Regions from separate parts of the Bacillus sp. H1a genome, predicted to be linked through region 1. Evidence: riboswitches for the same ligand, from Rfam matches in the RefSeq annotation. Region 1 holds a riboswitch; each other region holds the start of a gene.
The links. Region 1 has a riboswitch for S-adenosylmethionine ahead of U860_RS0100465 (bifunctional O-acetylhomoserine aminocarboxypropyltransferase/cysteine synthase). Riboswitches for the same ligand answer to the same signal wherever they lie in the genome.

Region 1 (7,176 bases):
TCTACGCCAATTAAGCCTAATTCCCCAATGAACGAAGGTGCTTGAATAAAGTTAATTAAGGAGACCCTCCCGTTTTTGTGACTCATATATATTTTCGCTTTCCCAGAAATTAAGTAATAAAGATAAGGGAAATCAGCTCCTTCATTACATATCCTTTCTTTCTTTTGAAAGGAATGTAGTTCGGTATACGGTAAGACATCAAAAGAAAAAAGAGTGTGGAAGTTGTAAGTTTGCATGTAATGAGAGATTTCTTCGCTATTTTTGCTGATTTTCATGTTTTCACCTCATATTTAGTATGAGATATCTCCTATTATTTTTACAAGAAAGAATGATACGATTTATTTAAATTTGTTTTTGTAGAAAAGAGAGTGTGAAGGGCTTATGAAAAAATATAAAACATTGTTGTTTGATGTAGATGATACATTGTTAGATTTCCAGAAGGCGGAGAAAGTGGCATTACGTATGCTTTTTGAAGAGAAAGGGATTCCTCTAACTAGCGAGGTTGAAGCGCATTATAAAAAAATTAATAAAAGTCTTTGGGATGCTTTTGAAGAGGGCGAAATAAACCGTGATGAAGTCGTAAATACACGGTTTTCGATTTTGTTTAAAGAGTATGGTCAAGAAGTAGATGGGATATTATTTGAAAATAATTATCGTAGTTATTTAGAAGAAGGTAATCAACTTATACAAGGGGCCTTTGAATTTATACAAAATATTCAAAGTGAGTATGATTTATATATCGTGACGAATGGTGCTTCAAAAACACAAGATAAGCGTCTGCGTAATGCAGGAATACATTCAAAATTTAAAGATATTTTCGTTTCTGAAGATACGGGCTTCCAAAAGCCAATGAAAGAGTATTTTGATTATGTTTTTGAACGCATTCCTAATTTCGTTTCTGAAGAAGGACTTATTATTGGGGATTCGTTAAGTGCCGATATTAAAGGCGGATATTTAGCGGGAATCGATACTTGTTGGTTTAATCCAGAAAAGAAATCAAATGAAAATGGGATTGTGCCAACGTATGAGGTACATAATTTTGAAGAGTTATACGCACTATTAAAGAAGCTTGTGTAATATAAATAGGCAGTGAAGATTTTGTCCCCACTGCCTATTTATATTAGTTTGTAGCTTCATTATGTTTAGGAAGCGGAAATGCATTACCAATGGCCGCCGCCCCGAGCATTGGTAATAATAAATTGAGCGGGAAAAACATGAGTAATAGTAATGTTATAGCTATTGGTTTTCTTAATGCATAGCTTGAAATAGCTGTCGTTACGATGGCTACAGAAGCTATTGGATCTATAGGGGCAATAGAAGCTATAGCATATCCAATACTTGATCCAGCAAATATAATGGGGAAAATATGTCCGCCGCGCCACCCCGTATTTAAACAAACGGCAGTAATACATAATTTTAAAACCCCTGAAAGAAGTAATACCCAAAAAGATAAATGGCTCCATTCGACGACTAAATCTTTTAACTGATGTTCCCCTGAGAATAATGTATATGGGAGAACTGTTCCTACAATTCCTAATAAAATACCACCGATAATTCCAAGTGATAGTTTGTATTCTCGGAAAGGATGAATTACTTTCTCTAATGTAAACTCTAATTTGAAATAAAGGAAACCGACCATGGCACCGATACTTGCAAGTGGTAGAAAGGCGATCCATTCATTGAGAGAAAGAGAGCCTTCTCCAAAATTAACAATAAAAGATCCACGATTATCTAATTTACTAAGCAATAAATAAACGGAAAATCCGGCAAAAGTGGTAGCTAAATATACGATTGCTTTTTTTCTCTTAGAAAACTCAGCAATTTGTTCATCTTCACTCTCATTCTCATTCGGAGCTAAATAACCGAATAATGGTGCATTGAAAATGACACTTAAAGTAGCACCAATTCCAACCTCTGTTAGTTCATTCATTCCCTTTAAAGCGAATTTAAAGCGATCCCCTACCCATGTGCAAAGTCCACCGATAATTCCAACAAGCGCTGCTTCCGGACCTAGACTAGCTCCAAATATTAAAACGATAATCGCAGTTAAAGTAGCTTTATGTACAAAACGGTATTCAATTCTACCTGTTTTTTTATATTCAGCCATTACTTCCGGCATAAGACGTGGATATGTACCGAAGTATTTTTGTGTTAAACCCACGAGAATACCGCCGATTATTGTTACACAAATGGTGTAATAAGGGGGAGAAGAAAATACTTTAGGTAAGTAGTCCCAAATAAAGTGGATTCCGAAATTTATTGTAACTAAAAATAGCCAGACTGTAGCTCCTACTATAGAGCCTAGAAGAATGCCGTATAGGACGAGTATATAGTTCATGTCCTTTTTATTTGTCATGTTATACCTCCGTTATGTAAGTTTTGATATGGAAGGGGTTAGATATGCTAGTATGAAATGAATTGAATATATATAGTATCTTTTTGAGAGGTCCGCTTATTCAATTTATACATTGCGATTTCATGAGAATTTGAAATCTGCACGGTTAAAGCACTTATTTAAGTGTATATAGTGATTCGAGTTTTTGAAAGGTATTTTTCATATAAACATGGAATATATTTCTTTTGTTGTTTATATTAAATTCCTGACATTTAATTTAGAACATTCAGAAAAACTATTTGACATTAGGAAATTATTGCTATAAAATCAACGGTAATTGCATAGTCTTATCAAGAAAAGGTGGAGGGACAGGCCCGATGAAACCTTGGCAACAGCCGTATAACGGAATTGTGCCAAATCCTGCAGGTAATAATCCTGAGAGATAAGAAAGAGCCTTTAGAGCGTGTTTTCAAACTGCTCCTTTCTTGTTTTCAGGAAAGGGGCAGTTTTTTATTTTTCATAAAAGAAAGGAGAACGAGAGATGGGAGAATCATGGGGGAAAGGAACTATTTGTGTGCAAGGTGGCTATACGCCAAAGAATGGTGAACCACGTGTTTTGCCACTTTATCAAAGTACAACGTATAAATACGATACTTCAGATGATTTAGCAGCGCTATTTAATTTGGAGGCAGAGGGGTATATATATACGCGTATTGGAAATCCTACGCTAGCTGCATTTGAGCAGAAGTTATCAGATTTAGAGGGCGGTGTAGGGGCTGTTGCAACAGCTTCTGGGCAGGCAGCTATTATGCTCGCAGTTTTAAATATTTGTAGTAGCGGAGACCATTTACTTTGTTCTTCAACAGTTTACGGGGGGACATTTAATTTATTTGGAGTGAGTTTGCGTAAGCTTGGTATTGATGTTACGTTCTTTAATCCAAATTTAACGGCCGATGAAATTGCGGCACTTGCTAACGACAAGACGAAGCTCATTTATGCAGAATCATTAGGAAATCCAGCGATGAACGTTTTAAATTTCAAAGAATTTTCAGCAGCGGCAACAGAATTAGAAGTACCTTTTATCGTTGATAATACATTAGCGACGCCTTATTTATGCCAAGCGTTTGAACATGGGGCAAATATTATCGTTCATTCTACGACGAAATATATTGATGGTCATGCGAGCTCATTAGGCGGCATTGTTATTGACGGAGGGAACTTTGATTGGACAAATGGAAAATATTCTGAGCTTGTTGAACCTGACCCGAGTTATCACGGCGTAAGTTATGTTCAAAATTTTGGAGCAGCAGCTTATATTGTGAAAGCACGCGTTCAATTATTAAGAGACTATGGAAACTGTATGAGCCCATTCAATGCATATATTAGCAATATTGGCTTGGAAACATTGCATTTACGAATGGAGCGTCATAGTGAAAATGCTCTCGCAGTTGCTAAGTGGCTTGCTAATCATGAACGTATTGAATGGGTGAATTATCCGGGATTAGATAGCAATGAAAATTATTCGTTAGCACAAAAGTATTTGAAAAAAGGTGCTAGTGGTGTTTTAACTTTTGGTATTAAAGGCGGATTAGAAGCAGCAAAAGAATTTATTGCAAGTGTGAAACTGGCAACTCTCGTAACGCATGTAGCTGATGCCAGAACTTGTGTAATACATCCCGCTAGTACGACACACAGACAATTAAGTACAGAAACTCAACGTTTAGCTGGTGTTACATCTGATTTAATTCGTTTATCGGTCGGTATAGAAGATGTTTCTGATATTATTGCCGATTTAGAAGCAGCGCTAGTCGGAGGCAAACAACATGCCGATTATAATTGATAAAGATTTACCAGCTCGCAAAGTATTACAAGAAGAAAATATTTTTGTAATGACGAAGGAGCGAGCAGAAACACAAGATATACGTGCTTTGAAAATTGCAATATTAAATTTAATGCCTACAAAGCAAGAAACAGAGGCACAATTACTTCGTTTAATTGGAAATACACCGTTACAATTAGATGTTCATTTATTACATATGGAATCACATCTATCTCGCAATGTAGCACAGGAACATTTAACGAGCTTTTATAAAACTTTCCGTGATATTGAAAACGAAAGATTTGATGGACTCATTATTACAGGAGCACCAGTTGAGACTCTTTCTTTTGAAGAAGTAGATTATTGGGAAGAGCTTGAACGTATTATGGAGTATTCAAAAACGAATGTAACATCTACGCTTCATATTTGCTGGGGAGCACAAGCAGGTTTGTATTATCACTATGGCGTTCCGAAGTATCCTCTTGCTGAAAAAATGTTTGGTGTGTTTGAACATGAGGTTCGCGAGCAACATGTGAAATTGTTACAAGGGTTTGATGAATTGTTTTTTGCCCCGCATTCTCGTCATACAGAAGTACGAGAGAGTGATATTGAAAAGGTGAAAGAATTAACGTTATTAGCAAACTCTGAAGAAGCGGGTGTTCATCTTGTTATTGGGCCAGAGGGAAGGCAAGTTTTCGTACTCGGGCATAGTGAATATAGCTGTGATACGTTAAAACAAGAATATGAACGAGATAGCCAAAAAGGGTTAAATATTGATGTGCCAAAAAATTATTTTAAACATAATAATCCAGATGAAAAGCCGCTTGTTAGGTGGAGGAGTCATGGAAATTTATTATTCTCTAATTGGTTGAATTATTACGTGTATCAAGAGACCCCTTATCTATTGTAAATAATGATTGTGTAACACGTGGTAGCGTTTTCTTGGTAAAGATTAACCTATATTTTTCGGAATGTTCAAAATACATTGTTTTTTAGATGTTTTGTTTATATAATGGCATCTAAACACAATTTTTGAGGGGTGGACAGTATTATGAAAGAAATTCAAGTGGGGTTATTAGGTCTTGGGACAGTTGGTAGTGGTGTAGTTCGTATTATTGCAGATCATCAAGAAAGACTTATACACCAAGTAGGTTGTCCAGTGAAAGTAACGAAAGTATTGGTGCAAAATATTGAAAAAGAGAGAGAGGTCGAGGTACCTTCTACTCTATTAACACAAAATGCGAGTGAAATTTTAGATAATCCTAATATTGATGTTGTCATCGAAGTAATGGGTGGAATCGATGATGCAAAAGCATATATTTTACAAGCTTTAAATAGTGGGAAACACGTTGTGACTGCAAATAAAGATCTAATGGCGTTACACGGGGCAGAATTGCTGGCGGTAGCAAAAGATAACAAGGCTGATTTGTTTTATGAAGCTAGTGTAGCTGGAGGTATTCCGATTTTAAGAAGCATCGTAGAGGGGCTTTCTTCAGATCTTATTACGAAAGTAATGGGAATTGTAAATGGAACGACAAATTTTATTTTGACGAAAATGTCAGACGAAGGGAGAGCATATAACGACGTGTTAAAAGAAGCCCAACAGCTTGGATTTGCAGAAGCAGATCCAACATCAGACGTAGAAGGTTTAGATGCAGCAAGAAAAATGACGATTTTGGCTACTCTCGGTTTCTCTACAAATGTAGAGCTTGGAGATGTGAAGGTAAAAGGAATTACTTCTATTACAGAAGAAGATATTGAATATAGTAAGAGCTTAGGATATACAATTAAATTAATTGGTCTTGCAAAGCGAGATGGCGAGAAATTAGAGGTTACAGTTGAGCCAACTTTACTTCCAAATACACATCCTCTTGCAGCAGTGCAAAATGAATATAATGCTGTCTATGTGTATGGTGAGGCAGTAGGAGAAACGATGTTTTATGGACCGGGGGCAGGAAGCTTACCGACAGCGACAGCTGTTGTTTCTGACCTAGTTGCTGTAATGCAAAATATTAGGTTAGGTGTAAACGGAAATAGTGCCGTATCCCCACAATATAAAAAAGTATTAAAAGAGCCAGATGAAATTGTTGTGAAAAAGTTTTTAAGACTTCATGTCAAAGACGAGATTGGTGTATTTGCAAAAATTACATCCTTGTTCTCTGAGCGCGGTGTTAGCTTTGAAAAGATTATTCAAATGCCACTTGAAGAGAAAGGGAAAGCCGAAATTGTAATTGTAACGCATCGTGCTTCTCTTGCAGATTACGATTACATTCTACATACATTGCAATCGTATGAAGAAATAGATTGTGTGAAAGCAAACTATCGAATTGAAGGAGATGCTAAGTAGTATTTCCTATAAAAAAACGAAAAAACCTATTAAGCAGCTTGCTTAATAGGTTTTTTTCTATTTAAAATCTGCGTGCCAACTTGTATAAATGCTTGAATAATCCAACCTGTTGTAAAGGATAAGATAATTGTTCCGAAATAGATTGGTCCATCTAATAAGAAGCTTAATGTTAAAAATAAAAGAGCTAATGAAATTTCAGTTCTTCTGAATGTCCATTTTTTCTTCTCAGCAACAGTTAAAACGAAAGCCTCTTGAGGCGCAGCGCAAAGGTTTGTAGAGACGTAAAGACCGATTCCAGCTCCGACGAATAGATTTCCACAAACAAGTGTTATATATTTTGGAAGAGAGCGGATAAAGTCCATAATAGTTGTAATGGAACCAATCCAATCAACAAAAAGAGAAATAAGAATCATCGTTACAATCGTGCCGATTGTAATTTGTTTTTTATCCCAAAAGAGTACGATAAGTGTAAAAACAAAGTTAATCATGAAAATCCAAAAACCAATACTTACCCCGAAATTTTGATATAGTGCAATAAAGAAGGAATCATAAGGGCTAAGTCCAAAGGAAGTAATTGTCGTCATCATATTAATACCGATGGAGAGAATGAGTAAACCGCCAATGAAAAATATATATTCTAATTTGAATTGAAGCATATAGTGTGTATCCTTTCTA
Region 2 (7,176 bases), on a different contig from region 1:
ATATCGACACTCTTCAAACACTTATTCATATGACCAATAAAGAACGTAACGATGTTCATTGGCTCATCGCTGGAGATGGCCCTCTTGCAAAGATCTTGCATGAAAATGTTCCAAAAACAAATGTAACCTTTACTGGATATTTACAAGGTGAGGATTTGGCTGAAGCCTATGCTTCTTCCGATCTGATGGTATTTCCATCTGCTACTGAAACATTTGGGAACGTCGTACTTGAATCACTCGCATGTGGTACACCTGTCATTGGTGCGAATAGTGGTGGAGTTAAAAATATTATTAAAGATGAAAAAACTGGATTTCTATGTGATCCAAAAAATGAGGACTCCTTTTTATCATCTATTTATTATTTATTAAACAATGAAGAAAAATTGAAACAAATGGGTTTAGCCGCCTCGTCTTATGCGAAATCACAAAGTTGGGATGAAATCTTTCTTAATTTACTTAACCAATATGAGGAAGTCCTTCACCGAAACAAGGCAGAGCTACTAGCTTAATTATAAAATAAACTCCCTACAATGAACCGTAGGGAGTTTACTACACAATCGTAAATTTTAGTTTAATAAATGATACATAAGGTGAAACATAATCTTGTATCTATAGCCATTATAACAGAATCATACATAACTAAACAGACTTGTAATAAAAACCCATAAAAATTAATATATGGTTATATAGTATTTTTACTGTATAATGATTTTAAGAAATCCCCCTTAAAATCAACTTACTCACATACCTTTATACAGCAATTGTTCCCCAATTTCTGTATATCAAAAAACCTTTCATTCATTTGAAAGGTCTTTTTGAGCCTGTACATATTCTTCTTTCGTATTCACATTTATAAACCAATACGAATTCGCTTGCACATCTTCTCCGGTAACATATTTCACATTACATTGTGATAAAAGCTGTCCCATACTTCTTTTTTCTTCCTGAAGCAGTTTATCAATTTTCCCTTTAACTCGTTTATGATACGCTGCCAATAGCGGCTGTTTTCTACCTTCAATTATAGGAACGATCGCATCATACTCATCGCTCGTTTGCTCTATTAAAATTGCAAACCATTCTTTTGAAACATTCGGCGCGTCACAAGGCATTATGATATACCAGTCTGAATCTATGTATTCCATTCCTGATACAATTCCAGCAAGCGGCCCGTTCCCTTTATAGTGCGGAATGTCTTCTATAACAGGAACTTGTATTAATTGCTCCAATCGCTCTTTTATATCAACATGACTAATGACTACAATTTCTTGCAAAGTACTTTCCATTACTTTCACAATATGCTCAACAAAAGTAGTCCCTTTCCAAATCGCTAACGCTTTCGGTTCTCCGAATCTACTCGACATGCCTCCTGCTAATACAATTCCAGTACACCTTTTCATTGGCGGCGCAGCTCAAATGTAATATGACCTAATTCAGGCAAAATCAATTTATTCATCGCAAGACGGACAGCTCCGCTAGACCCTGGCATCGAAAAGACTACTTTACGCCCGATTGTACCGCCAATTGCTCTACTTAACATCGCACTACTTCCGATATCTTCTAAGTAACTAATCATGCGGAACAGCTCACCAAATCCAACAATCTCTTTATCCAATAACGCTGACACTGCCTCAATCGTTACATCACGCTTCGTAATACCAGTACCGCCATTCGTTAGCACAACATCAACATCTTCTTGATGATAACCAGCTAACACAGCCTGCTGAATACTTTCTTTATCATCTTTCACAATTTCATAAGCAGTCACTTTATGTCCCGCTTCTATTAATAATGCATGTAATAATTGTCCGCTCTTATCAGTCTCTTCCGTACGCGTATCAGAAATCGTAACAATTTTGCAGCGTACCTCTTTTGGTGCTTGTTTTTTATGTTCAATTGCGCTCATTTTGTATCCTTCCTTCCTTAAAGACTTTTCTTCATTTTATCATACATACCTTTACACAATTATGTATGAAGCCACTGATACGTCATGATACAATATAAGTATATACAACCATAAAAAGGAAATGAGAGATTATACTGTCTATCCCATGTCTTATACTCCTAGCTCTCGCATCATTAACTACTATTTAATGCTCCTTATCTTTTTTACATAGTAAATTTCATTTTAAAACTTACATTAAAAAATAATTTGGAGGTTCACACATTATGGAACTTTATAAAAAATTAACAACAACATTTATTCTCTTATTTATCGCTTCCATCACTGTCGGATTTTCCTTGAAAGGTGCAATCCCATACGCTACATTAATGAGCACTATTTTCGCAACACTCTTTTTACTATGTAGTGCATTTTGCGCGGGCAAAGCACGTCAAATGAAAGGGTGATCTCGCATGTTTCATAAAAAGCCAACCGTTTGTCAATCATGCAAAAAAGAAATACAAACGTATGAAAAAGCATGGGTTCATATACCATTTCCGGCAAATGGAATGACAAATATGAAAAAGTATATTGAACTAGACGGTGAAGTGTATTGTAGTTCATGCATTCAAGTGGTAAATGAAACCAAATAAAAAAAGCTTTGCGCTCACACCGCGCAAAGCTTTTTTTCATATATTATAGACTAGCTTGCTCTTTTAAAGCAGCTGCTTTGTCTGTACGTTCCCATGATAAATCTACATCAGTACGTCCGAAGTGTCCGTAAGCTGCTGTTTGTTTGTAAATCGGGCGACGTAAGTCTAGCATTTTAATAATACCAGCTGGGCGAAGATCGAAGTTGTTACGAACTAGTTCTACTAATACATCTTCAGATACTTTACCAGTGCCGAATGTATCAACTGAAATTGATACTGGTTGCGCTACGCCAATTGCGTATGCAAGTTGTACTTCCGCTTTATCAGCAAGACCAGCTGCTACGATATTTTTCGCAACATAACGAGCTGCATATGCTGCTGAACGGTCAACTTTCGTTGCATCTTTACCAGAGAATGCACCGCCACCGTGGCGAGCGTATCCACCGTAAGTATCAACGATGATTTTACGTCCTGTTAAACCAGCATCACCTTGTGGTCCACCGATTACGAAGCGACCAGTTGGGTTAATGAAGAATTTCGTTTCTCCATCCATTAATTCTGCTGGAACTACAGCTTTAATTACGTGCTCTTTTAAATCGCGATCGATTTCTTCCCATGTAACATCTGGATGATGCTGTGTAGAAATTACAATTGTATCTACACGTACAGGTTTACCATTTTCATCATACTCAACTGTAACTTGCGTTTTTCCATCTGGACGTAAGTATGATAATGTGTCATCTTTACGTACTTCAGTTAAACGACGAGCTAATTTGTGAGCAAGCGAGATTGGAAGTGGCATTAATTCTTGTGTTTCATTACATGCGAAACCAAACATTAAACCTTGGTCTCCTGCACCAATTGCCTCAATCTCAGCGTCAGTCATTTGACCTTCGCGTGCTTCTAGCGCTTGGTCAACACCCATAGCGATGTCAGCAGATTGCTCATCGATAGATGTTAAAACAGCACAAGTTTCTGCATCGAATCCGTATTTTGCACGTGTGTAACCAATGCCTTGAATTGTTTCACGAACGATTTTCGGAATATCTACGTAAGTAGAAGTCGTAATTTCCCCCGCTACCAATACTAAACCAGTTGTTACAGTTGTTTCACAAGCCACACGTGCATTTGCGTCTTTTGATAAGATCGCATCTAAAATTGAATCAGAAATTTGGTCACAAATTTTATCTGGATGTCCTTCAGTTACAGACTCAGATGTGAACAGATGACGTTTTTTTGTCATGTGGTAAACCTCCCTACAGTAATTGTATATATTGTACGGAACTCATCCTTAATTTGCCACAAACTGCGACATACATTTATTCTCCCACACAAGCATACAGAAAAACCTTTCCTACTTAACATAGAGGAAAGGTTTAATTTGCTACTTGCATACTGCTTTTTGCCCTTTGCTCTTATCGTTCGAGACCATTAGCCTCGCACAGGTTTTAGCACCTATTCACTTGTTATTTACCATCACAAGTGAGGTTGCTGGGCTTCATCGGGCCTGTCCCTCCGCCAGCTCGGGATAAGAGAGTATCCGTCCCAACCTATACTAAAGAAATGATATTCATTTGTCAATTATTATTCACATTTTCCTGAAAGTTTTTCTCAATAAGCATAGAAAGAAATATTAATAAGGAAATAATGCATTCACACAAACAAAAACAAATAAATAGTATACATTATTTATATGATTGTGTTATACTCTTGATGGGGATTACGAGAAATATTTCATTAAATGAAAAGGATGGTATATAAATTATGAGTACTGTGAATGTCCAAATTGGTTTACATGAATTATTGAACGGAAGCAATGCACAGATTCAACTAAGTGTTCCGCAATTAGTGGAAAAAGTATTAATGCGAAATGAAGGGAAATTAACTTCTACTGGTGCCGTTTCTGCTTCAACAGGAAAATATACAGGACGTTCTCCTAAAGATAAATTTATTGTGAAAGAAGCATCGGTTGCTGACAAAATTGCTTGGGGAGCTGTGAATCAACCGATTTCTGAAGAACATTTTAATAAATTATATACTAAAGTTTTAGAATACTTAAAAGAAAAAGAAGAGTTATTCGTATTCAAAGGATTTGCAGGCGCTGATCGCAACTATCGTCTACCAATTCAAGTTGTTAACGAATACGCATGGCATAATTTATTCGTGCATCAATTATTTATCCGTCCAACTGAAGAAGAATTAACAACTCACGAATCGGAGTTCACAATTGTTTCTGCACCAAACTTTAAAGCTGATCCAGCAGTTGACGGTACAAATTCTGAAGCATTCATCATGGTTTCATTCGAAAAACGTATCGTACTAATCGGTGGTACAGAATACGCTGGAGAAATGAAAAAATCAATCTTCTCTATTATGAACTTCTTACTTCCAGAACAAGACATTCTGTCTATGCATTGCTCTGCAAACGTAGGCGAAGAAGGCGACGTGGCACTATTCTTCGGTTTATCTGGAACAGGTAAAACAACATTATCTGCTGATCCAAACCGTAAATTAATCGGTGATGATGAGCACGGTTGGTCTGATAACGGTGTATTCAATATTGAAGGCGGTTGCTACGCAAAATGTGTAAACCTTTCTCATGAGAAAGAACCACAAATCTTCGATGCAATCAAATTCGGTTCAGTTTTAGAAAACGTTGTCATTAATGACCAAACACGTATCGCAGACTATAACGATACTACTTTAACAGAAAATACACGTGCTGCATACCCTATGCATGCGATTGACAATATCGTACTGCCAAGTGTTGCAGGACATCCAAATACAATTATTTTCTTAACTGCTGACGCATCTGGCGTATTGCCTCCAATCAGTAAGTTATCAAAAGAACAAGCTATGTATCATTTCTTAAGCGGTTATACTAGTAAACTAGCAGGAACAGAGCGCGGCGTTACATCTCCGCAAGCTACATTCTCAACTTGCTTCGGTTCACCGTTCTTACCGCTTGATGCATCTCGCTATGCTGAAATGCTTGGTGAAAAAATCGAGAAACATGATGCAAAAGTATTCTTAGTAAACACTGGCTGGACTGGTGGCGAATACGGCGTTGGTAAACGCATGAACTTAGGTTACACTCGTGCAATGATTCAAGCAGCACTAAGCGGTGAACTTGCGAAAGCAGAAACTGCAAAACACGACATCTTCGGTCTAGAAGTACCTCGTCACGTTCCAGGTGTACCTGACGAAGTATTAATGCCTGAGCAAACTTGGGCTGATAAAGCTGCTTACAAAGCGAAAGCAATTGAGCTTGCGAACGAGTTTAAAGCAAACTTCAAAAAATTCGATAGCGTTTCTGAAGATATTATTAACTTAGGCGGTCCAATCGCTTAAATTTAACTTTTCTGTTGAATAACCCTTTACTCATATGAATAAGTATTGTGTAATCACAAAGTTTCGCGTACTCACCGACAAAACCCAATGCGGCTTAACGGTTACACATACTTACATAAAAAAGAAGCTTACGTTTTTCACGTAGGCTTCTTTCTATATATTCTTCAATTTATCCACATACAAATCACGACTTCGAAAACATAAACTGAGTTCCCACTCACTTACGCCTTCTGTTTTCACACCGCATGGGGCAAAAAAAGGCTCTGACCGCTTCTATCCATCGCTAGATCCTCTATTCCACCTGAAAAGGTTCCAAACCCAGTTTTCAATTTACATACTTGGATTTTCTCACATACAAATCAAGGCTTCGAAAATATAAACAGATTTCTCGCTCACTTACTCTTTCTGTTCTCACGCGGCATGAGGCAAAAAAAGGCTCTGACCGCTTCTATCCATCGCTAGATCCTCTATTCCATCTAAAAAGAAGCTTTTTTAGCTTTTTTAGCTTTTTTATCTATTTCGTTAATTCTTTTTCATCTTTCATACTATAGTAGCCTAAATTAATAACAATTAAAAAATAACCGCCCATAATACCAACTGCAAATGCCCACATAACCATATGGTGCTCAATTTCATACATAATAATGGCACCAAGAATTGCAGCTGCAAAACGATTAAACATACCAAGTGTCGGCGCCTTTGTTTTCTTTACAATGCTATCTCCAAGCTTCTCAATACGTCTTCCTAAAATCCAAACACAATACATGCTTACAATAAGTCCAATTCCAGCACCTAAAAAATGAGCTGAAAATGGTGTTATCGCCCAACCTAGTAACATAATACCTAGTAGATAATACGCTTGAATTTTAAACGACCTTAATGACATACTAATCATGCTGTACTCCTCTTCAATAGTTTTTATTTATCCAACAAAGCTATATAACTCACTTAGTTCGAGTCCATACTACTTAAAAATTCATTTACATACCTATTTCATCCAAATTAAAAACAACATAAACACAATGTTTACGTTGCTAAAATGTTTTTAGGAAATAATATTATACAAGATTCCTAGTATAGAATCACCGATAAATGTGACGTTTTTCAAAACATTTTTCGTCCATTTATGAAAAAAATGATATCAATCTATGAACATACGGATATGATGTAATAAGCACATAAATAAAGGGGGCGTCTAATGATTTATTTTTTAATGGCTCTCATTCACCTCATTGTCCCTGCGCTTATTGGCCTTTCATTATATTGGTACACGAAAAATCATAGTATCTTCTA
Region 3 (7,176 bases), on a different contig from region 1:
GTAGTGAAGATTGTATGATTTAAGCTATTTTTAAATGAGTATAACAGAGAAAATGCAAGAAAATCCCTGATAACAGGTCCGTTTTTCTCATCAATTTGGGCCAAGGTGAAAGAAAAAAACAGGAGAACTACCTTATTTCTTTTTATTAATATAATAAAATGTAATTGCTAAATCTAAAGTAATGATAATAATTAGAAGTAATAAGTGTATAAGCGCATCAGTTTTCCCATGTTGCAAAGACTTTATAAAAAAATCCCATTCTGTTTCATAGGGAGGCTCTACCCAATTTCGTTGCAGTCCTAACACCATTCCATTTATGAAAAAGATAACACTTAATAGGATTCTTCCAACAAATACGGCAACTATTTTTAAATTCCAATGTTTTATCTTGATTATATAAAGGATTGGAAAGAGTATAAGTATCCAAAAAATAATAATATAGATTGTATTTACCATTCTCTACTCTCTACTCCTAACAAAATGATTGTTTTTAATATAGGTGAGTTTTCGGGTTGAAGGTATGTTTTATTGCTACTGATTGCGTACTTGCAAAAAAAGAGCCGGAATTCCGGCTCTTTTTCTATCCCGCAAAAGCCTTCTAATTAAAGTCTTACTTTATCTCTCCGTCTCAAAAAACTCAATCCACTCTCCATCAGGACCAGCGAAGAATATGTAACGTGTTCCATCGGGTAATGTTTCAATTTCTTCTCCTAGTAAAAAGGTTACTTTGTGTTTCTTTAGTCTTTCGATTTCATCTTCTAATGAATCCACTTTAAAGCAAATGTGATGTACTTTTCCTTCTGCCGGAAGAGAAGAGTTGTAACCCTCAATTAGTTCGAGTATCGTTTCTTTTGATTCTTCTACGCCTAAAAAAGCGAGTTTTAAGTCTGGATTTGGGTGCCCCATACGTTTAATGAGCTGTAAGCCGACTACTTCTTCATAAAATGAGATGGATGTTTCTAAGTTTGTAACCATAAGTCCGACGTGTTCAATTCTTCTGACTGGCATGTAGATTCCTTCTTTCTGAAAATTATATACATTACATAATATTGAAAATTAAGAAAATAAGCAAGGTATAATTGTTACAAATTTTAGAGCGTTATATGGTATAGTGAGAAAGTATGTTTGGGGAGAAGGAAGGAGATTATTTTATGAATACAACTACTCAAACTCCTTCATTAACGGAAACGATGAAAGAGTGGCATTATGCATTAGCATATGAAATTAAACATTGGAAAACGATAGGTGGTAGTAAAATCTCTATCATTAACGGTCGTTTCTTATATACAGATTATGAAAGTACAGTATACGTATTTCAGCTTATTTCGGAAGTAAGCTTACCTGAAGGGTCACCAATTCGAATTGAGTTCGATGGTGAGGAAGCAACGGGGGAAGTATTATCTGTACATGGATTAGAAATAGAACTGAAATTAAATGATTATATACAAGGTGAAATAAGAGAAGCTGTTTTATACAGTGAACCGTGGCAATTGTTAGAACAACTGCAAGAGAGATTGAAAGAAGCGCGTAAAGATAAGCTGAAACGAAATCGTATAAAGCGTCTTGTAGATGGAACGAGCAGTCCGAAGCATATCGAGAAGATGAAAAATACGAAAAATGAATTGGCGTATCGCTCATTTTACAATCCGACAACGTACGTTTGGGGACCGCCCGGAACAGGGAAGTCTTACAATTTATCACGTATTATTTCGGCTCATTATCAAAAAGGAAAATCGGTACTTGTGTTAGCTCATAGTAATGCGGCAGTAGACGTATTAATGAGTGAAGTAACGAAGCAAATTGAGAAGAAAAAGAAATGGACACCTGGAGAAATCGTTCGTTACGGCTTTAGCCAACATGAACATATACGAAATCATGAAACGTTACTTGCATCGAGGCTAGTAGAAACGACGAATGGATCATGGGGAGAGGAAAGGCTTTATTTAGAAGAAACACGCCAAGATCTTCGTGAAAAAATTCTATCGTATAAGGCGACGTCTTCTGATAAAAAGCGTATGCAAGAAATAGAAAGTGAACTTCGAAAACAAAAAGCGAAAATTAAAGAAGTAGAAAAAGAATATATTGAAAATGCGAAAGTAATCGGTGCGACTTTATCGAAATGTGCAATTGATGCGCTTATTTATGAGCGCACATTTGATTTAGTTGTCGTAGATGAAGTGAGTATGGCATATGTTCCGCAAATCGCATTAGCTGCTTCTCTTGGAAAACGTATTGTCGTTTGTGGCGACTTTTTACAATTGCCTCCTATTGCGATGGCAAACCATGAACTCGTTCGAAAATGGCTCGGTGAAGATATGTTTTATCACGCTGGGATTGTTGAGTCTGTAAATAAATCAGAAGCACATCCCAACCTTTTTATGTTGCAGGAACAAAGACGTATGCATGCGGATATATCTAAGTTTACAAACTCATTTATTTATAAAAATAGAGTGTACGACCATCCATCTGTTTCAGAGCGCAAGGAACTCGCGAAACTACAACCGTTCGCAAATGAAGCCAGTGTTTTATTTGATACGAGCTTAATGGGAGCCTTTTCTTTAAAAGACGCTGCTTCTGGTTCTCGTTTTAATATTATGTCTGGCTTAGTAGCGATGCAAATGATTTTAATTGGACTGTTAGACGGTGTTCAATCTATCGGTGTTGTTACGCCGTACCGAGCACAGTCCCGCTTTTTATCAACGTGTATTAGAGAACTGTTGCAGAGAACGAAATATCAACATGTACCAGTTTTAGCCGCAACAGTTCATAAGTTTCAAGGTTCCGAAAGAGATATGATGATATTTGATACGGTGGATAGTTATCCGCAAGAACGCCCTGGCGTGTTATTCTTTGATCATAAAAACCATCGTCTCGTCAATGTAGCAGTAACGAGGGCGAGAGGGAAGTTCATTCAATTATCAGATTGTCACTACATGCGTAAAAATCTTTCGAGAAAACAAGCGTTATCACAATTAACAGCCCATATAGAACGGCACGGTGATGTGTATGATCGTACGACATCGAGACAAGTGTGGGAGCGGAAAATTTCGAAACGTTTACGCTGGTTTATGGAAATGAATCTTGAGGAACCGAAAGGGCTCTTAAAAGATATTTTAGCGGCGAAACGTAAAATTATCATTTCACTTCCAAGCACAAGGCAAGTTGATAAACGAGTATGGCAAGCGTTAATGCGTACGAATGCACAAATAACAGTTTACAGTGATGGACCAGTTCCGTTAAAAAATGTAAAGTTACAAAGGCAAAACAAAGCGTTTCCGTTTATATTAATCGATGATGAAATCTTTTGGGCGGGAGCACCGTTAACATCTCAAATGATGTTTGAAGGTAGTACGGAATTTCCGTACATATGTGCAAGACTACAAGCACCTGAAACAATTGGTGTATTAAAAGGATTTTTAGATATTCGGTAAATTCGGATAGGAATTCCTTGACTTTTAATCGGAATAAACTTAGAATGAAAATAATTTAATACAATTTTATGAAAATTCTTATCACGAGAGGTTGAGGGACTGGCCCTATGACACCTCGGCAGCGGATTCTTTATGAATACTGTGCCAATTCCAGCAAGGTAACTTGAAAGATAAGAAAGAAGCTCATTTTGACTGTATATGCCAAAGCCTCTTTCTATCTTTTAGAAAGAGGTTTTTTTACGTGAAAATAAAAGGAGGAAGAAAAATGGGAGCGACAGGAATAACGTCACAAAGAAAAACAATTGAAGAGAGTATAGAAAGAAATAAGGAAAAGTACATAGAAACAAGTCATAAGATTCATGCGAATCCTGAAATCGGTAACCAAGAGTTTTATGCATCAAGAACGTTAAGTTTGTTGTTAGGAAGCGCAGGATTTCAATTACAGCATAATATAGCTGGGCATGAAACAGGTTTTATTGCGCGAAAAAGTTCAGGGAAACAAGGACCAGTAATCGCCTTTTTAGCCGAATATGATGCTTTACCAGGACTAGGTCATGCGTGTGGTCACAATTTAATCGGAACAATTAGCGTTGCGGCAGCAATCGCATTATCGGAAACACTTGAAGAAATCGGCGGAGAAGTTGTAGTGTTCGGAACACCAGCTGAAGAAGGGGGACCAAATGGCAGTGCGAAAGCAAGTTATGTAAAGGCAGGTTTATTTAAAAACATTGATGCGGCGCTTATGATTCACCCAAGCGGAAAAACAGCTTCAACGAGTCCATCACTAGCAGTTGATCCACTTGATTTTCATTTTTACGGGAAAACAGCTCATGCAGCTGCGTCACCTGAAGAAGGGATTAACGCATTAGATGCGATTATCCAGCTGTATAACAGTATTAATGCACTTCGCCAACAACTTCCGTCAGATGTGAAGATCCATGGTGTCATTACAGAAGGCGGAAAAGCACCTAATATTATTCCGGACTACGCATCAGCAAGGTTCTTCATCCGTGCAGCAACGCGAAAAAGATGTGCGGAAGTAACGGAGAAAGTAAGAAACATCGCGCAAGGAGCAGCATTAGCAACAGGTACGAAAGTGAAAATTCATCAATTCCAAAATGAAATCGATGAACTACTCGTAACAAAAACATTTAATGACGTCGTAGCCGAAGAACTAGAATTACTAGGTGAAGATGTGAACCGTAAAGAAAGAGTAGGCATCGGCTCAACCGACGCAGGAAACGTAAGCCAAGTCGTACCGACAATTCATCCATACATTAAAATTGGTCCAGACGATTTAATTGCGCATACGAATGAATTTAGAGAAGCAGCCCGTTCAGAACTAGGCGATAAAGCGTTAATTACATCCGCAAAAGCACTAGCAAATACAGCGTATCGATTAATTACGGAAGAAGGGTTGTTAGAGAAGGTGAAAGAGGAGTTTAGAGAGGCGCAGAGGAATCAGGGGTAGGTGAGAAGGAGTAGCCGGGATTTTTTAGTAGGGAATTGAATGAAAAAAGAACCAGCCTATGGCTGGTTTTATTATATTATAAAAGAATTTTTCCACATACATTTGATATTTCTACCTTAGTACCATCTTATTAGAACGACAATTTCTCCTCAAACTCACTCTTTAAAACAATTAAAGGAGACGATAATCCAAATTGCATTAAAGAGTCTAAAAATGCAGCGAGGGAATCCATCGAATCGCTCATGACCTTCATCATATAATTGAATTCCCCGCTAATTCGATACAAATCTGTTACTTCAGAAGCGGCATTACAAAATCGGATAAAATCAGAGCATTGACTCGTTTTAAACATAATGAAAGCTTGAATGTTTTTATTAATTTTGGAAGGCTCAAATTTTGTTCGGTAAGCCGCTATAACTCCTTGATCTTCAAGTTTGTTAATTCGTTCTTTTACAGCAGGCTGCGTCATGGATATAATCCGTCCTATTTCTGAAACGGAAATTCTCGCATTTTCATACAATAAGTTCATAATTTTATGATCGATTTCATCCAATTTTACTGCGTTTTGCATTGTGTAGCCTCCTCGTTTTGTTTTCTAAAGTAAATTACAACTTATAACTATAATATCATAAGTTAACTAACTGAATTACCTATAAAAATACATTTAAAATTATTGGAATTTAAATGAAAATATAAGTATAGAATTTTATCAATCGAAAGTTTGGGAAGGATGGAAAAAATGAAGAACCTTGATGGGAAAGTAGCGTTAGTAACAGGGGCGAGTCGCGGCATTGGCCGTGCCATTGCAATGAGATTGGCGAAAGACGGTGCATTAGTTGCGATTCACTATGGACGAAATAAAACAGCTGCAGACGAAACGATTAGAGAGATTGAATCTAATGGAGGAAAAGCTTTCTTAATTGAAGCTGAACTTAATTCAATTGATGGTGTCAAAAGGCTAGTAGAACAATTAAAGAATGAATTACAAACAAGAGTTGGTATATCAGAGATTGATATTTTAGTTAACAATGCAGGTATAGGTACGCAAGGGACAATTGAAGATACGACAGAAGAAGTTTTTGATGAAATTATGGCCGTAAATATGAAGGCACCGTTCTTCTTAATTCAGCAAACATTACCATTACTACGAGCAGAAGGGCGCATTATTAACATTTCATCAGCCGAAGTACGACTTGGTTTTACAGGATCAATTGCATACGGTTTAAGTAAAGGTGCACTAAATACGATGACACTTCCTCTAGCTAAACATCTTGGAGAAAGAGGTATAACTGTTAATACAATTATGCCCGGATATACGAAGACAGATATTAATGCGAAATTGCTAGATAATCCAGAAATACGAAGTTTTGCTACGAATTCATCTGTTTTTGGACGAATAGGGCAAGTTGAAGATATTGCAGATGCAGTAGCATTCCTTGCTTCTTCTGATAGTCGTTGGGTAACGGGACAGATTTTAGATGTTTCTGGAGGGTTTTGTCTATAGAAAAGGGGGTGCGCTTCATAACCATCAGCTTTAGATTTCGCATTTTATTAGTTTGATAGTTATGGAGCACTACCGTTTGGAAATAGATCAAATTACGATATGAACCATAATTTTTCCATTTCGGGAAGGCTACGGTTCTTTTTATTTGCAGAAAATTTATGATAGGAGAAAAGGTTTGTATATTAAACAAAAAAAATTGATTAATCAGTTGCATAAAGAACTCACCAGCGTATATACTATAAACATCAAAAAAAATTGATGAAGGGAAGTGAATTGTGTTGGTACAAGATTTTCAGCTATATGAGAAAAAGTTTAAAGCGTTGGCTGATCAGAAGCGTTTAGAGATTATGTATGAACTTTGTCAGCGAGGACAGACGTGTGTATGTGATTTAACAGAGGTTTTTGAAATGACGCAATCTAAGTTGTCATATCATTTGAAAATTTTATTAGATGCAGGTTTAATTGTAAAAGAAACAAAAGGTACGTGGAGTTATTATGATTTAAATGATGCGGCAGTAAATAATTTATTATCAGAAGAATTGTGCTGTATCTTTAGAAAAACAGGCAAAGGTAGCTGTTGTTAAAATTTTGCGCTATTAAACAAAAAAAATTGATTAATAGCATTTTAAGGGGAGGAATAAGCTATGAGATATGTTCATGTTGGTATAAATATTACTAATCTAGAGAAGTCTGTTGAATTTTACGAAAAGGTATTTGGTGTATCACCAGTTAAAGTGAAAACAGATTATGCAAAATTTTTATTAGAGACG

Region 2: another riboswitch for S-adenosylmethionine. It lies ahead of metK (methionine adenosyltransferase); the one in region 1 lies ahead of U860_RS0100465 (bifunctional O-acetylhomoserine aminocarboxypropyltransferase/cysteine synthase).
Region 3: another riboswitch for S-adenosylmethionine. It lies ahead of U860_RS0111225 (M20 family metallopeptidase); the one in region 1 lies ahead of U860_RS0100465 (bifunctional O-acetylhomoserine aminocarboxypropyltransferase/cysteine synthase).

Annotation. Positions count from the first base shown of each region.
Region 1 is NZ_AYMH01000001.1:98,374-105,549, forward strand. It holds gene U860_RS0100450 (transcriptional regulator YeiL) at 1-275, opposite strand, end outside; gene U860_RS0100455 (YjjG family noncanonical pyrimidine nucleotidase) at 382-1,077, shown strand; gene U860_RS0100460 (chloride channel protein) at 1,121-2,356, opposite strand; SAM riboswitch class I at 2,680-2,784, shown strand; gene U860_RS0100465 (bifunctional O-acetylhomoserine aminocarboxypropyltransferase/cysteine synthase) at 2,877-4,175, shown strand; gene metA (homoserine O-succinyltransferase) at 4,159-5,064, shown strand; gene U860_RS0100475 (homoserine dehydrogenase) at 5,206-6,501, shown strand; gene U860_RS0100480 (YitT family protein) at 6,531-7,157, opposite strand.
Region 2 is NZ_AYMH01000027.1:92,155-99,330, reverse strand. It holds gene U860_RS0113280 (glycosyltransferase family 1 protein) at 1-509, shown strand, start outside; gene U860_RS0113275 (molybdenum cofactor guanylyltransferase) at 795-1,397, opposite strand; gene U860_RS0113270 (MogA/MoaB family molybdenum cofactor biosynthesis protein) at 1,394-1,903, opposite strand; gene U860_RS0113265 (hypothetical protein) at 2,167-2,346, shown strand; gene U860_RS0113260 (hypothetical protein) at 2,353-2,532, shown strand; gene metK (methionine adenosyltransferase) at 2,576-3,775, opposite strand; SAM riboswitch class I at 3,945-4,067, opposite strand; gene pckA (phosphoenolpyruvate carboxykinase (ATP)) at 4,297-5,883, shown strand; gene U860_RS0113245 (ATP synthase subunit I) at 6,398-6,778, opposite strand; gene U860_RS0113240 (hypothetical protein) at 7,082-7,176, shown strand, end outside.
Region 3 is NZ_AYMH01000022.1:6,814-13,989, reverse strand. It holds gene U860_RS0111240 (hypothetical protein) at 133-456, opposite strand; gene U860_RS0111235 (VOC family protein) at 616-1,008, opposite strand; gene U860_RS0111230 (AAA domain-containing protein) at 1,122-3,431, shown strand; SAM riboswitch class I at 3,507-3,608, shown strand; gene U860_RS0111225 (M20 family metallopeptidase) at 3,697-4,902, shown strand; gene U860_RS0111220 (Lrp/AsnC family transcriptional regulator) at 5,033-5,473, opposite strand; gene U860_RS0111215 (SDR family oxidoreductase) at 5,642-6,406, shown strand; gene arsR (arsenical resistance operon transcriptional regulator ArsR) at 6,685-6,990, shown strand; gene U860_RS0111205 (ArsI/CadI family heavy metal resistance metalloenzyme) at 7,051-7,176, shown strand, end outside.